Regions from separate parts of the Pseudomonas sp. S30_BP2TU TE3576 genome, predicted to be linked through region 1. Evidence: predicted binding sites of a transcription regulator. Region 1 holds the regulator's gene; the other holds the start of a gene.

Evidence for each region. Region 1 encodes sigma-54, which starts transcription at its own class of promoters, with help from an activator protein. Its sites were predicted from a motif close to ANTGGCATNNANNTTGCTNT; they were not measured.
Region 2: glnA (glutamate--ammonia ligase) is a predicted target of sigma-54. The motif match lies at 2,097-2,116, and genes of this name have one in related genera.

Annotation. Positions count from the first base shown of each region.
Region 1 covers NZ_JBNDLK010000001.1:2,324,583-2,332,634, reverse strand. Annotated here, with positions in the region: gene tldD (metalloprotease TldD) at 1-908, shown strand, start outside; gene yjgA (ribosome biogenesis factor YjgA) at 957-1,481, opposite strand; gene pmbA (metalloprotease PmbA) at 1,590-2,936, shown strand; gene ABIA48_RS10625 (HPr family phosphocarrier protein) at 3,042-3,317, opposite strand; gene rapZ (RNase adapter RapZ) at 3,333-4,190, opposite strand; gene ptsN (PTS IIA-like nitrogen regulatory protein PtsN) at 4,193-4,657, opposite strand; gene hpf (ribosome hibernation-promoting factor, HPF/YfiA family) at 4,670-4,978, opposite strand; gene ABIA48_RS10605 (RNA polymerase factor sigma-54) at 5,053-6,546, opposite strand; gene lptB (LPS export ABC transporter ATP-binding protein) at 6,731-7,456, opposite strand; gene lptA (lipopolysaccharide transport periplasmic protein LptA) at 7,456-8,004, opposite strand; gene lptC (LPS export ABC transporter periplasmic protein LptC) at 7,991-8,052, opposite strand, start outside.
Region 2 covers NZ_JBNDLK010000001.1:2,954,854-2,962,905, forward strand. Annotated here, with positions in the region: gene typA (translational GTPase TypA) at 1-288, opposite strand, end outside; gene thiI (tRNA uracil 4-sulfurtransferase ThiI) at 428-1,882, opposite strand; gene glnA (glutamate--ammonia ligase) at 2,211-3,617, shown strand; gene ABIA48_RS13315 (DUF4124 domain-containing protein) at 3,915-4,430, shown strand; gene ABIA48_RS13320 (DUF4124 domain-containing protein) at 4,427-5,047, shown strand; gene ABIA48_RS13325 (hypothetical protein) at 5,096-5,254, opposite strand; gene glnL (nitrogen regulation protein NR(II)) at 5,278-6,363, shown strand; gene ntrC (nitrogen regulation protein NR(I)) at 6,360-7,796, shown strand.

The DNA.
Region 1 (8,052 bases):
CGGATGTGCGGCCGCTGGTACGTTTCAACGTCAGTGTGATCGTCGAGCAGAACGGTCGCCGCGAGCGCGGCGGTCATGGTGGTGGCGGTCGGACCGATTACCGCTATTTCCTCGGCGAAGACCGCGCCATGGGCTATGCCCGCGAAGCGTTGCGTCAGGCACTGGTCAACCTTGAAGCGATACCGGCACCGGCCGGCACGTTGCCGGTGGTACTCGGCTCCGGCTGGTCGGGCGTGCTGCTGCACGAAGCTGTCGGTCATGGTCTGGAAGGCGACTTCAACCGCAAGGGCAGCTCGGCTTATAGCGGGCGCATGGGCGAGATGGTTGCGTCCAGGCTGTGCACCATTGTCGATGATGGCACCCTGGCCGGCCGCCGTGGCTCGTTGAGCGTCGATGACGAAGGCACGCCAACCGAGTGCACCACGCTGATCGAAAACGGCGTACTCAAAGGCTACATGCAGGACAAACTCAACGCCCGCCTGATGGGCGTGGCGCGCACCGGTAACGGCCGTCGCGAATCCTACGCGCACCTGCCGATGCCGCGCATGACCAATACCTACATGCTCGCCGGTGAAAGCGATCCGGAAGAAATCATCGCTTCGGTGAAACGCGGCATCTATTGCGCCAACCTCGGCGGCGGTCAGGTGGACATCACCAGCGGCAAGTTCGTGTTCTCCACCAGCGAGGCGTACCTGATCGAGGACGGCAAGATCACCGCTCCGGTCAAAGGCGCAACCCTGATCGGCAACGGACCGGAAGCCATGAGCAAAGTGTCGATGGTGGGTAATGATCTGTCGCTGGACAGCGGCGTGGGCACGTGTGGCAAGGATGGGCAGTCGGTGCCGGTGGGTGTCGGCCAGCCAACGCTGAAGATTGATGCGATCACCGTGGGTGGCACGGGCGCTTGATGGAACGAGCTTCGGGTGAGTCGCGTCGCGACTCACCCGATTCGAGATTCAACGCAGTCCGCGTTGAGTCTCGTCCAGCTCACGGATGTACTTGAAGATTTTACGGCTGGAAGCAGGAGGCTTGTTTTGCGCAACCTCATGCTGGGCCTGACGGATCAGGGAGCGTAGTTGCTGGCGATCCGCGTCGGGATATTCGACGACGAATTTCTCCAGTACGGCGTCGTCGCCGGCAATCAGACGATCGCGCCAGCGTTCCAGGTTATGGAAGCGTTCGTTGTACTGGCGAGTGGAGGCATCGAGTTGATCGAGCAGAACCAGAATCGCGTCAGTGTCCTGATCGCGCATCAGTTTGCCGATGAACTGAAGGTGCCGTTTACGCGCGATGTTCGCGGTGTGCTTGGGCGCATCGGCCAGGGCCCGGCGCAATCCGTCGGTCAATGGCAGTTTGTTGAGCAAGTCAGGCTTGAGCGTTGTAAGGCGCTCGCCGAGGTCAACCAGAGCATGCAGCTCGCGTTTGACCTGGGATTTGCTTTTTTCTCCCGTATCGAGGGAGTCGTCGTAAGAATCAACCATGGTGGCAGTCCGCAAAGAAACGCCGCCATGATAACCAGTCGGGGGCCACTTGTCCGGCCCGGTCGCTCGATGACCGTTACCGAAAGCAGAATTTGAGTGGAGAACAGCATGAGTGCAGTTGAAAGCGTCGGCCCACAAGCGTTGCCGGCACTGCAGGAACAAGTCGAGCAGATCATCGCTGAAGCCAGGCGCCAGGGGGCCAGCGCCTGTGAAGTGGCGGTGTCACTGGAGCAGGGCTTGTCGACTACGGTGCGCCAGCGTGAAGTCGAAACAGTCGAATTCAACCGCGACCAGGGTTTTGGCATCACCTTGTACGTCGGCCAGCGCAAAGGCTCGGCCAGCACGTCGGCCAGCGGTCCGGAGGCGATTCGCGAAACGGTTGCCGCTGCACTGGCCATCGCCAAGCACACCTCGGAAGATGAGGCCTCGGGCCTGGCGGATGCCGCGTTGATGGCACGGGATATCCAGGATTTCGACCTGTTCCACGAATGGGACATCACTCCGGAGCAAGCCATCGAGCAGGCCCTGGCCTGTGAAGCCGCGGCGTTTGCCGCCGACAGCCGGATCAAGAACGCCGATGGCACCACCCTCAGCACCCATCAGGGCTGCCGCGTTTATGGCAACAGCCACGGCTTCATTGGCGGCTACGCATCGACTCGCCACAGCTTGAGCTGCGTGATGATCGCCGAAGCGGACGGCCAGATGCAGCGCGATTACTGGTACGACGTGAACCGCCAGGGCAATCTGCTGGCCGATCCGGTCAGCATTGGCCAGCGCGCTGCGCAACGGGCGGCGAGCCGTCTGGGCGCGCGTCCGGTGCCGACTTGCGAGGTGCCGGTGCTGTTTTCCGCAGAGTTGGCAGGGGGGCTGTTCGGCAGTTTCCTGTCGGCGATTTCCGGCGGCAGCCTGTACCGCAAGTCATCGTTCCTTGAAGGCACGCTGGGGCAGAAGCTGTTTCCGGAGTGGCTGACCATCGACGAGCGCCCACACTTGATGCGTGCGATGGGCAGTGCGGCGTTCGATGGTGATGGTTTGGCCACCTACGCCAAACCGTTCGTCGAAAAAGGCGAGTTGGTGTCGTACATCCTCGGCACCTACTCTGGCCGCAAGCTCGGAATGCCAAGCACGGCCAACGCCGGCGGCGTGCACAACCTGTTCGTCACCCATGGCGATGAAGACCAGGCGGCCTTGCTGCGACGCATGGGGCGCGGGCTGTTGGTCACCGAGTTGATGGGCCAGGGGCTGAACATGGTCACCGGTGATTATTCCAGGGGTGCGGCGGGTTACTGGGTCGAGAACGGCGAAATCCAGTTCGCGGTCCAGGAAGTGACCATCGCTGGCAACATGCGCGACATGTTCAAACAGATCGTCGCCGTGGGTAATGACCTGGAGCTGCGTAGCAACATTCGCACGGGCTCGGTACTGATCGAGCGGATGACGGTGGCGGGTAGCTAAGCTTTGCGCTAAACAAAAAAGGCGTGCCACCCATCGGGTGGTACGCCTTTTTTTGCGACTTGAATGGGGCCTGCAGGAGCACGGCTTGCCGTTACTGGACGACGTTTATTCGCCTTCGTCGAAGTAGTTATTGATCAGGGCCACCAGCGCGTCCATCGCTTCCTGTTCCTGCTCGCCTTCTGTGCTCAGATGGATTTTGGTGCCCTTACCGGCAGCGAGCATCATCATGGCCATGATGCTTTTGCCGTCGACTGTGGATTCAGGTGTGCGTCCTACCCTGATCGTGCAGTCCTTGAACTGGCCGGCGACCCCGACGAATTTTGCAGACGCCCGGGCATGCAGCCCCAGCTTGTTGATGATTTCGATTTCCCGAGCAGGCATCGCGATGTGAATCCTTTAGCTGAGGTCGCGGTGGCGAACCTGGACGTTCTTCAGGGTTTTTTGCAGCGCCTGCCCCAAACGCTCGGTCAGGTAGACGGAGCGGTGATGTCCGCCTGTGCACCCAATGGCAATGGTGACGTAGGCGCGGTTGCTGGCGGCAAAACGAGGCAGCCACTTTAGCAGGTATGTGGAAATGTCCTGGAACATCTCTTCCACATCCGGCTGTGCCGCCAGGTATTCGGCAACCGGTTGATCGAGCCCGGACTGTTCGCGCAATTCCGGTTTCCAGTAAGGGTTGGGCAGGCAACGCACATCGAACACCAGGTCGGCGTCCACCGGCATGCCACGCTTGAACCCGAAGGACTCCACCAGGAACGCGGTGCCCGGCTCGGGCTGATTCAACAGGCGCAGTTTGATGGCGTCGCGCAGTTGATACAGGTTCAGGCTGGTGGTGTTGATCTTGAGGTCGGCGAGGTCGGCAATCGGCCCGAGCAGGACGCTCTCAACGCTGATGGCTTCGGCCAGCGAGCGGTTGGCGTTTGTCAGGGGGTGCCGTCGGCGGGTTTCCGAGAAGCGCTTGAGCAGGGTTTCTTCGTCAGCGTCCAGATACAGGACATCGCACTGGATGTGGCGGCTGCGGACTTCTTCGAGCAGCTCGGGGAAGCGTGACAGGTGACTGGGCAGGTTGCGGGCGTCAATGGAAACGGCGACCAGCGGTTGTAACAGCTCGGTATGAATCAAGGCGCGTTCGGCCAGCTCCGGCAACAGACCGGCAGGCAGGTTGTCGATGCAGTAGTAGCCGTTGTCCTCAAGAACATTGAGGGCGGTACTTTTACCTGAGCCGGAACGGCCACTGACGATGATCAAGCGCATGATTACTGACCGTTTTGCTCATCCAGGACTACCTGATACAGGGCTTCGTTGCTTGCAGCATGACGCAGCTTTTCGCGTACATCCTTGCGGTCGAGCATGCTGGCGATCTGTCGCAGCAGTTCAAGGTGCGCATCGGTAGCGGCTTCCGGGACCAGCAGTACGAACAGCAGGTCAACCGGCGCGCCATCGATGGCGTCGAAATCGATAGGGGCGTCCAGGTGCATCAATGCACTGATGGGCGAAACACAGCCCTTGAGACGGCAATGTGGAATAGCGATGCCGTTGCCAAAACCGGTGGAACCGAGTTTTTCACGGGCAATCAGTGCCTCGAAGACATCTTGCATCTCCAGAGCCGGCACTTCGCGGGCGATCAGATTGGCAATTTGTTCGAGAGCTTTCTTTTTACTGCCGCCCGGCACGTTCACCAGGGAACGGCCGGGGGTCAGGATACTTTCAAGTCGGATCATGGGTAGGGAGTGTTAACGACCGGTTGCGCCCTGAAGGAGGCTCTGGGTCTTTTCCTTATGCTTTTTGAGTTGTTTATCCAGCTTGTCGGTGAGTGCGTCGATCGCGGCGTACATATCGGTATGTTCCGCGTTTGCGACCACTTCATTCCCGGGAATATGCAGCGTGGCTTCGATTTTCTGCTTCAGTTTTTCGACGGTCATCGTGACCTGCACATTAGTGATCTTGTCGAAATGTCGCTCCAGTCGTTCGAGTTTTTCGCCGATGTAGGTGCGAAGAGGTTCGGTCACTTCCAGTTGGTGTCCACTGATGTTGACTTGCATACAGCTTCTCCTTCGTTGCCAGTGCATAAAGCGGTAGATCAGATGATCTACCACTGGAACGCTGTGGCGTGGCCCTACATCAACCGCTTGCGTTCACTCGAAGGCGCGATCCCGAGGGATTCGCGGTACTTGGCGACGGTACGGCGGGCCACCTGAATGCCTTGTGCCTCCAGTAAACCAGCGATCTTGCTGTCACTCAACGGCTTTTTCTGATTTTCCGCGGCAACCAGTTTTTTGATGATCGCGCGGATCGCCGTGGACGAGCATTCACCGCCTTCGGAGGTGCTTACATGACTGGAGAAAAAGTATTTCAGTTCATAAATGCCCCGGGGGGTGTGCATGAACTTCTGGGTGGTCACCCGTGAAATCGTCGACTCATGCATGCCGACTGCTTCGGCGATGTCATGCAGGACCAGCGGCTTCATGGCTTCGTCGCCATATTCGAGGAACCCGCGCTGATGCTCGACGATCTGGGTGGCCACTTTCATCAGGGTTTCATTACGGCTTTGCAGGCTCTTGATGAACCAGCGGGCCTCCTGCAACTGATTGCGCATGAAGGTGTTATCGGCACTGGTGTCGGCGCGGCGCACAAAACCGGCGTACTGGGCGTTGACCCTTAGCCGTGGCACCGATTCCTGATTCAGCTCCACCAGCCAGCGCTCGTTGTCCTTGCGCACGATAACGTCAGGAACGACGTACTCGGCTTCAGTGGACTCGATCTGCGAGCCTGGGCGTGGGTTGAGGCTCTGGACCAGCTCGATGACCTGGCGCAGTTCATCTTCCTTGAGCTTCATGCGGCGCATCAACTGGCTGTAGTCGCGGCTGCCAAGCAGGTCGATGTAGTCGGTGACCAGGCGCTTGGCCTCGGCCAGCCAAGGGGTTTTGGCAGGCAGCTGGCGCAGTTGCAGCAGCAGGCATTCGCCCAGATTGCGGGCGCCGATGCCGGCGGGCTCGAATTGCTGGATGCGATGCAGGACAGCTTCGATTTCGTCCAGTTCTATGTCCAGTTCCGGATCGAAGGCTTCGAGGATCTCCTCGAGGGTTTCATCCAGATAGCCCTGATTGTTGATGCAGTCGATCAGGGTCACGGCGATCAGACGATCGGTGTCGGACATCGGGGCCAGGTTCAGTTGCCACAGCAAGTGGCTTTGCAGGCTTTCGCCGGCCGAGGTGCGGGTGGTGAAGTCCCACTCGTCATCATCATTGCTGGGCAGGCTGCTGGCGCTGGTCTGGTAAACGTCTTCCCACGCGGTGTCGACGGGGAGTTCGTTGGGGATGCGCTCGTTCCAGTCGCCCTCATCGAGGCTGTCAACCGTCGGGGCGCTTTCCTGGTAGGAGGGTTCCTGAATGTCGGTGTTGGGCTTTTGTTCGGTGTTGTCGGCCAAGGGGTCGGAATTGTCGAAGTCGTCGCCTTCTTCCTGGCGTTCGAGCATCGGATTGGACTCCAGGGCCTCCTGGATTTCCTGTTGCAGGTCCAGGGTCGACAATTGGAGCAGGCGGATGGCCTGTTGCAGCTGCGGTGTCATCGTCAGCTGCTGGCCCATTCTCAAGACTAGCGATGGTTTCATGGCAGGGGCTTAACACCTTAATTCGCCGGCGCACATGCGCCATCCACTACAGGGCGCCGGGGCGCCAAACATAAGCAAATTATATGCCCGAAACTGAAGTGTTTGCCTAGAGCGCAGTAACAATAAAAACCTGTTGATTTTTATTGTTACTGCGGTCTGGCATTCGCCATGACTGCTTCAGCGCTTACAGGCGGAACTCATGGCCAAGGTACACTTCCTTGACCAGGTTGTTGGCCAGGATGGTTTCAGCGTCACCTTCGGCGATCAACTGGCCGTCGTTGACGATATAGGCCGTTTCGCAGATATCCAGGGTTTCACGAACGTTGTGGTCCGTGATCAGCACGCCAATGCCTTTGGCCTTGAGGTGGTAAATAATCTGTTTGATGTCGCCGACCGAAATCGGGTCCACGCCGGCGAAGGGTTCGTCGAGGAGGATGAATTTCGGATTGGTGGCCAGGGCGCGGGCGATTTCCACGCGACGGCGCTCACCGCCGGACAGGCTCATGCCGAGGTTGTCGCGGATGTGGCTGATGTGGAATTCCTGCAGCAGGCTTTCCAGTTCCTTTCGACGACCAGCCTTGTCGAGTTCCTTGCGGGTCTCGAGGATGGCCATAATGTTGTCGGCTACCGACAGTTTGCGAAAGATCGATGCTTCTTGCGGCAAGTAGCCGATACCGGCCTTTGCGCGGCCGTGCATCGGCTGGTGGCTGACGTCGAGGTCGTCGATCAGGACGCGGCCCTGGTCGGCCTGTACCAGGCCGACGATCATGTAGAAGCAAGTGGTTTTGCCGGCACCGTTGGGGCCAAGCAGGCCGACGATCTGACCGCTGTCGATGGATAGGCTGACATCGCGCACGACCTGGCGGCTCTTGTAGCTCTTGGCCAGATGCTGAGCTTTCAGAGTTGCCATTACTGGGCCTTTTGCTCGTCGGTTTTCTTTTTCGGCTGGATCACCATGTCGATGCGCGGGCGCGACTCGGTGACCTTGCTGCCCGTGGCGCGACCGGCGCTGGCGAGCTTCTTGACCGTGTCGTAGACGATTTTTTCGCCTTGGGTGACGTTGTTGTCCTTGTCGACAACTTTGGCCTTGTCGATCAGTACGACGCGGTTTTGCGCGGCGTGATACTGGATGGTCACGCCCCAGCCCTGAACAGGCTTGGTATCGCCGGCCGTTTGCAATTGCTCGAAGTACGCCAGATTGCCCACCGAGGTCACTACGTCGATGTCACCGGTCGGAGTGCGGGTGATGGTAACGGTGTTGCCTGTCACCTTCATCGAGCCTTGGGTGATGATCACGTCACCCTTATAGGTGGCGATACCTTGCTTGTCGTCCAGTTGGGCATCGTCGGCCTGAATGCGGATAGGCTGCTGTTGATCTTCCGGCAGAGCCCAGGCGCTCACGCTTCCCAGTGCTGCGCTCAGACTGAGCAAAATCGGGAGGGTTTTAACGAGCCTCATACTGTCCTCTTACGTTCGATAGCAGGTGTATCCTGCTTTCTTTCAAAT
Region 2 (8,052 bases), 630 kb from region 1:
CAGAACGGAGTCGACCATCGACATTACGCGTTCAACTTCGCCGCCGAAGTCGGCGTGGCCCGGGGTGTCCACGATGTTGATGTGGTAGCCGTTCCAGTTGATGGCGGTGTTTTTCGCCAGAATGGTAATACCGCGCTCTTTTTCCTGGTCGTTGGAGTCCATCACGCGCTCGTCGTTGAGCTCGTTGCGCTCCAGGGTGCCGGATTGACGCAGGAGTTTGTCTACCAGGGTGGTTTTACCATGGTCAACGTGGGCAATGATGGCGATGTTACGTAGATTTTCGATCACTTGTGTATCTCGATCAGAGGATTCGGTGTGCTGACAAGTCTTGGCAGCGATTAACAGTAGCGTCCGTGAAAGCCGTTACAGCTTGACGGTGGCATCGGGGGGCCGGTGACGCAGGCCACAGGCAAACAGCCCCGGGCACTTAGCTCGGTCGATAAACGCGCACATTGGCATGCCCCTCACTGAGCAAATGGTGGGCATGCAGGCGACTCATCACGCCTTTGTCGCAATACAGCAGGTACTGGCGAGTAGGGTCCAGTTCCTTGAAACGAGCGTTCAGTGCATAAAACGGCATCGTTTGTACCTCGATGCCAGCAAGGTCCAGCGGGTCATCTTCAGCGGCATCCGGGTGACGGATGTCGATGACGATCTGACCGGCCAGCGCTTCGCTGACTTCTTCAACCTGCAGGTCCTGGCCCAATTCGTCGATCACCCGATCGATCGGCACCAGTCTGGCGTTTTCGAGCGCACGCTCGAGCACCGCCATATCGAATTCTTTCTCTTCGTGCTCGACACGGTAGCGCTTGGCGGCCGTCTTCGGATTGACCGAGATGACGCCGCAGTACTCCGGCATGTGCCGGGCGAAATCGGCGGTGCCGATCTCGTTGGCCGTATCGATGATGTCCTGTTTGTGGCTGGCGATCAGCGGGCGCAAGACCAGTTTGTCGGTCACGCAATCAATCACCGACAGGTTCGGCAATGTCTGGCTCGACACCTGGGAGATCGCCTCACCGGTGACCAGTGCCTCGATGTGCAGTCGATCGGCAATTTGGGACGAAGCGCGCAACATCATACGCTTCAATACTACGCCCATATGACTGTTATCGACTTTGCCGAGAATTTCGCCCAGCACTTCTTCGAACGGCACACTGACAAATAACACGCGCTGGGAGCTGCCGTACTTCTTCCAGATGAAATGCGCGACTTCCATGACGCCCAGTTCATGGGCACGTCCACCCAGGTTGAAGAAGCAGAAATGCGCCATCAGGCCGCGGCGCATGATCTGGTAAGCCGCCACGGTGGAATCGAAGCCGCCGGACATCAGCACCAGTGTTTGCTCCAGCGCGCCCAGCGGATAACCGCCAATGCCGTTATGCTGGCTATGGATCACAAACAACCGTTTGTCGCGAATTTCGATACGGACTTCGATTTCCGGGTTTTTCAGGTCAATCCCGGCGGCGCCGCACTGGCGACGCAGCTGGCTGCCGACGTATTTTTCGACATCCATGGAGCTGAACGGGTGCTTGCCCGCACGCTTGCAGCGCACCGAAAAAATCTTGCCGGCCAGCGCATCGCCGTAGTGCAGTTTGCACTTTTCAAGCACGTCGTCGAAGTCGACGTACGGGTATTCATCGACCTGCAGGAAATGCGCGATGCCCGGCATGCAGCTCAGGCGTTCGCCCATCTCTTTCAGGGCTTTGGGCTCGGTGACGCGGGTTTCCAGCTCGAGGTTGTCCCACACGCCGTTCACCACCACGGCCGGGTCCAGATCGCGGAGCACGGCACGGATGTTCTTGGCCAATTGACGGATGAAACGCATCCGTACCGGGCGGCTCTTGATGGTGATCTCGGGGAAGACTTTTACGATTAATTTCATGGAAACAGCGCGCGCAGGGCCTGCCGAAAAAGGGGGGCGCGGATTATAGCGGAAATTGCTCAAGGTTTAACCAGTTAATGTGCAGAAGGTTTTGCGCGCACCAAAACAGGTCATTTATTGAATTTAGCGCCACATTACAGGGCGAGAATTTCTGCTTTAAAGCGCAAAATACCCTCACAAGCGTGTTTTTGGGGCAAAAAACCCATGGTGGGGCACTGGCATGCAATTTGCTCCCTTGTGAGGCAGGTTGCCTTGGCAGAGTATTCGCGCCGGCATCACCCACATTTAAGGGCATCCATTACTAGCCCGAAGCCACCCGGAGGACACTATGTCGAAGTCGGTTCAACTCATCAAAGATCATGACGTCAAGTGGATTGATCTGCGCTTCACGGACACCAAAGGCACTCAGCACCACGTGACCATGCCGGCTCGCGATGCGCTGGATGACGACTTCTTCGAAGTCGGCAAAATGTTCGACGGTTCCTCCATCGCTGGCTGGAAAGGCATCGAAGCCTCCGACATGATCCTGATGCCGGACGACTCCACCGCCGTTCTGGATCCGTTCACCGAAGAACCGACCCTGATCCTGGTCTGCGACATCATCGAACCTTCGAGCATGCAAGGCTACGATCGCGACCCACGTGCGATCGCCAAGCGCGCCGAAGAACATCTGAAGGCCACCGGTATCGGTGACACCGTATTCGCCGGTCCGGAGCCAGAGTTCTTCATCTTCGACCAGGTCAAGTTCAAGTCCGACATTTCCGGCTCCATGTTCAAGATCTACTCTGAACAAGGTTCGTGGATGTCCGACCAGGACATCGAAGGCGGCAACAAAGGCCACCGTCCAGGCGTCAAAGGCGGCTACTTCCCGGTTCCACCGTTCGACCACGACCACGAAATCCGTACCTCCATGTGCAACGCACTGGAAGAAATGGGCCTGACCGTCGAAGTTCACCACCACGAAGTGGCGACTGCCGGCCAGAACGAAATCGGCGTCAAGTTCAACACCCTGGTGAAGAAAGCCGACGAAACCCAAACCCTGAAGTACGTCGTGCACAACGTAGCCGATGCCTACGGCCGCACCGCGACCTTCATGCCTAAGCCTCTGTACGGCGACAACGGCTCGGGCATGCACGTACACATGTCGATCTGGAAAGATGGCAAGAACACCTTCGCAGGCGAAGGCTATGCCGGCCTGTCCGACACCGCCCTGTACTTCATCGGCGGCATCATCAAGCACGGTAAGGCCCTGAACGGCTTCACCAACCCGGCAACCAACTCCTACAAGCGTCTGGTTCCAGGCTTCGAAGCTCCAGTGATGCTGGCCTACTCGGCTCGCAACCGTTCCGCTTCGATCCGTATTCCTTACGTGTCGAGCCCGAAAGCCCGCCGTATCGAAGCGCGCTTCCCGGATCCGGCTGCCAACCCGTACCTGTGCTTCGCCGCACTGTTGATGGCTGGCCTGGACGGCATCCAGAACAAGATCCACCCTGGCGACGCTGCTGACAAAAACCTGTACGACCTGCCGCCTGAAGAGGCGAAAGAGATTCCACAAGTTTGCGGCAGCCTGAAGGAAGCCCTGGAAGAGCTGGACAAAGGTCGTGCGTTCCTGACCAAAGGCGGCGTTTTCAGCGACGACTTCATCGACGCTTACATCGCCCTGAAAAGCGAAGAAGAAATCAAGGTACGTACCTTCGTACACCCACTGGAATACGAGCTGTACTACAGCTGCTGATCCGGTAGCGCTGCGGCACGCGGCGTGACAAAAAGAGGCCTCCTTCGGGAGGCCTTTTTTATTGCCAGCAATTCAACGGACGATAGAGAACCCTGTGGGAGCGGGCTTGCCCGCGAAGACGTCAGTACACTCAACATCTGCTTATCAGACAGATCGCTTTCGCGAGCAAGCCCGCTCCCACAGGGATTTGTGGCGCCTGGAATATCTCGCAAACCATACCCAAATGTTTAGCGGCTTGGTTCAAACACACGGCCTGACCTATGCTGCAACCCAACGCTTTCGCTTCCGGTCGATTCCATGGGTCGTGGTTTTCTGTTCATCCTGCTGCTGATCGCCCTGCCCGCCATGGCGCAGATCTACAAATACACAGACGCCAACGGCGCCACCGCGTACAGCAACCAGCCGCCTGACGGCGTCAGCGCCCAACCGGTCGTCTTGCCACCCCTCAACAGCATTGAGCGCCAGCCTCCCGGCGAAGCCGCGCCTGTTGCTGAAGCCGTCCGGAATGAGCACCCCCAAAAGCCCTATGAAGTGCTGGAGCTGACAGGCCTGCCGACCACCGAAGCCCTGCGTGCCAACAACGGCACGTTCACCGTTAACGTACAGATCAAGCCACGCCTGCAAAGCCCGCATCTGCTGCGGCTGCTGCTGGACGATCAACCCTACGGCCAGCCAGGCAATGTGCCGATCCTGCAACTGGTGAACATCGATCGCGGCGAACACCGCCTCGCCGTGCAAGTGATCGATGACGAAAACGTTGTGCAGCAGAGCCCCACCGTGACCTTCACTGTGCAACGAGTGCACACGCCTTGAAGGCCTGGTTGCTGATCGCCTGCTTCATCGCGCTGCCCGCCGCGGCGGAGGTCTTTACGTACGTCGACCACCAAGGCAATCGGGTTTTCACCGATCAACCCAAAACCGGCTACGCCAGGCGTGTACCGCTGACAAAGACCAATCGAATAGCGGCCAGCCCCACCAGCGCAGCGCCGTTGATTGCCGAGAGCAATCCCGAAGAACAAGCGCTGTTCCACTATGACGTGCTGCGCATCCTGGTCCCGGAACCCGACGCGACCATCCACAGCGGCGCCGGCGAAGTCATCGTCAGCACCACCAACGAACCCGCCCTGCAACCCGGTCACCACTACCGGTTGCTGCTCGACGGCCAGCCCACCGCCGAACCCGGCCCGAGCCCGGTGTTCCCGTTGAGCAACATCGATCGCGGCAGTCACACCCTGTCCGTGGAAATCCTCGACGAACAGGGGCGCATTGTCGAACGTACTGCCAGCCAACCCTTCCATATGCAGCGCACGTCTCTTGCCCAGAAGCGCAAGATCAAACCCTGCTCCCTCGAAGACTACGGTCAGCGACCGGAATGTCCGCCCGGCGACAAACCCGCCGAAGAAAAAAATCCTTTCCTGCGACTTTTCTAACCTCGTTCAGGTTTGCGCACTATATTGGTGCAATTACTTGCACCGTACTCACATTCCAACCCATTTTGGTTCGAAAGTACCCGTGAAAGCCGGCAGAACGCCACGCAAACGAGCGTCAAACGCCTGTTTCAGGCGCTGAACGCTTCTTTTCGGAGCCTTGGTTTGGTTTTTGCATTTTGCCCGTACCAGCGCTTTTTTCTTGCGCATGCTCTGCTCTAAAAGAGGTCCCGATGACCATTAGCGACGCACTCCACCGTTTGCTACTCGACAACCTCACCACCGCCACCATCCTGCTCGACGCCGGACTGCGCCTCGAGTACATGAACCCGGCGGCGGAGATGCTGCTGGCCATCAGCGGTCAGCGCAGCCACGGGCAGTTCATCAGCGAATTGTTTACCGAATCGGCCGAAGCGCTGAACTCGTTGCGCCAGGCTGTCGAACAGGCCCACCCGTTCACCAAGCGCGAAGCCATGCTCACCGCCCTGACCGGCCAGACCCTGACCGTCGACTACGCGGTAACGCCGATTCTGAGCAACGGCGACACGATGCTGCTGCTCGAAGTCCACCCCCGTGACCGCTTGCTGCGGATCACCAAGGAAGAAGCGCAGCTGTCGAAGCAGGAAACCAGCAAGATGCTGGTGCGCGGCCTCGCCCATGAAATCAAGAACCCGTTGGGCGGGATTCGCGGCGCGGCACAGTTGCTGGCCCGGGAACTGCCGGAAGAAAGCCTGCGCGACTACACCAACGTCATCATCGAAGAAGCCGACCGCCTGCGTAACCTGGTGGATCGCATGCTCGGCTCCAACAAGTTGCCGTCACTGGCGCCGTGCAATGTCCACGAAGTGCTGGAGCGCGTCTGCCATCTCGTAGAGGCCGAAAGCCAAGGCTGCATCACCTTGGTGCGTGACTACGATCCAAGCATCCCCGACGTGCTGATCGACCGCGAGCAAATGATCCAGGCGGTCCTGAACATCGTGCGCAACGCCATGCAGGCCATCAGCAGCCAGAACGAGCTGCGCCTGGGGCGCATCAGCCTGCGCACCCGCACCATGCGCCAGTTCACCATCGGCCATGTGCGCCATCGTCTGGTGACCAAGATCGAGATCATCGACAACGGCCCGGGCATTCCTGCGGAACTTCAGGAAACCATCTTCTTTCCCATGGTCAGCGGTCGTCCGGACGGTACCGGGCTGGGCCTGGCCATTACCCAGAACATCATCAGCCAGCACCAGGGCCTGATCGAATGTGACAGCCACCCCGGCCACACCACTTTCTCGATCTTTCTGCCACTGGAACAAGGAGCCACATCGACATGAGCCGTAGTGAAACCGTGTGGATCGTCGATGACGACCGTTCTATCCGTTGGGTCCTGGAAAAAGCCCTGCAGCAGGAAGGCATGACCACGCAAAGCTTCGACAGCGCCGATGGCGTGATGAGCCGCCTGGCGCGCCAGCAGCCGGACGTGATCATTTCCGACATCCGCATGCCCGGCGCCAGCGGCCTGGACCTTCTGGCGCGGATTCGCGAGCAGCATCCACGGTTGCCGGTCATCATCATGACCGCTCACTCCGATCTGGACAGCGCTGTCGCGTCCTATCAGGGCGGCGCCTTCGAGTACCTGCCGAAGCCGTTCGATGTCGATGAAGCCGTCTCCCTGGTCAAACGCGCCAACCAGCACGCTCAGGAGCAGCAAGGCCTGGAAGTCGCCCCGACACTGACCCGCACGCCGGAAATCATTGGTGAAGCGCCGGCGATGCAGGAGGTGTTTCGCGCCATCGGCCGCCTGAGCCACTCCAACATCACCGTGCTGATCAACGGCGAATCCGGTACCGGTAAAGAACTGGTGGCCCACGCCCTGCACCGGCACAGCCCGCGCGCCGCTTCGCCGTTCATCGCGCTGAACATGGCGGCGATTCCAAAAGACCTGATGGAGTCTGAACTGTTCGGCCACGAGAAAGGCGCGTTCACCGGCGCGGCCAATCTGCGTCGCGGGCGTTTTGAACAGGCCGACGGCGGCACGCTGTTCCTCGATGAAATCGGCGACATGCCCGCCGACACCCAGACCCGTTTGCTGCGGGTACTGGCCGATGGCGAGTTCTACCGCGTCGGCGGCCATGTGCCGGTGAAGGTCGATGTGCGCATCATTGCTGCGACCCACCAGAACCTGGAAACCCTGGTGCATGCCGGGAAATTCCGTGAGGACTTGTTCCATCGCCTGAATGTGATCCGCATCCACATCCCGCGCCTGTCGGACCGTCGCGAAGACATCCCGACCCTGGCCAAGCACTTCCTCGGCCGCGCCGCGCAAGAACTGGCCGTCGAGCCAAAACTGCTGAAAAACGAAACCGAGGAATACCTGAAGAACCTGCCGTGGCCCGGCAACGTGCGGCAACTGGAGAACACTTGCCGCTGGATCACGGTGATGGCGTCGGGTCGCGAAGTGCACATCGGCGACCTGCCACCGGAGCTACTGAGCCTGCCGCAGGATTCGGCCCCCGTGACCAACTGGGAACAGGCCCTGCGCCAGTGGGCAGACCAGGCGCTGGCCCGCGGCCAGTCGAGCCTGCTCGACAGTGCCGTGCCGGCCTTCGAGCGGATCATGATCGAGACCGCCCTCAAACACACCGCCGGTCGCCGCCGCGACGCCGCCGTCTTGCTGGGTTGGGGGCGTAACACACTGACGCGCAAGATCAAGGAATTGGGGATGAAGGTGGATGGTGGGGATGATGACGAGGGCGACGAAGCCTGAGTAATCACTGATTACTCACTGAGCACACGACCCTGTGGGAGCGGGCTTGCTCGCGAAAGCGGTGTGTCAGTCGAAATTGATATGGCTGAACTGACGCCTTCGCGAGCAAGCCCGCTCCCACATTCAAAGCTGCGTGCACCGCCTGAATGCACCGTGAACCGCAATCGCGCACAAAAACAGCTTCGAATCTCCACCTGCTTTCACAATCGAATCCCTTTCGAAAAAACACGAAAGCCCCGAATCTCGGGGCTTTCAG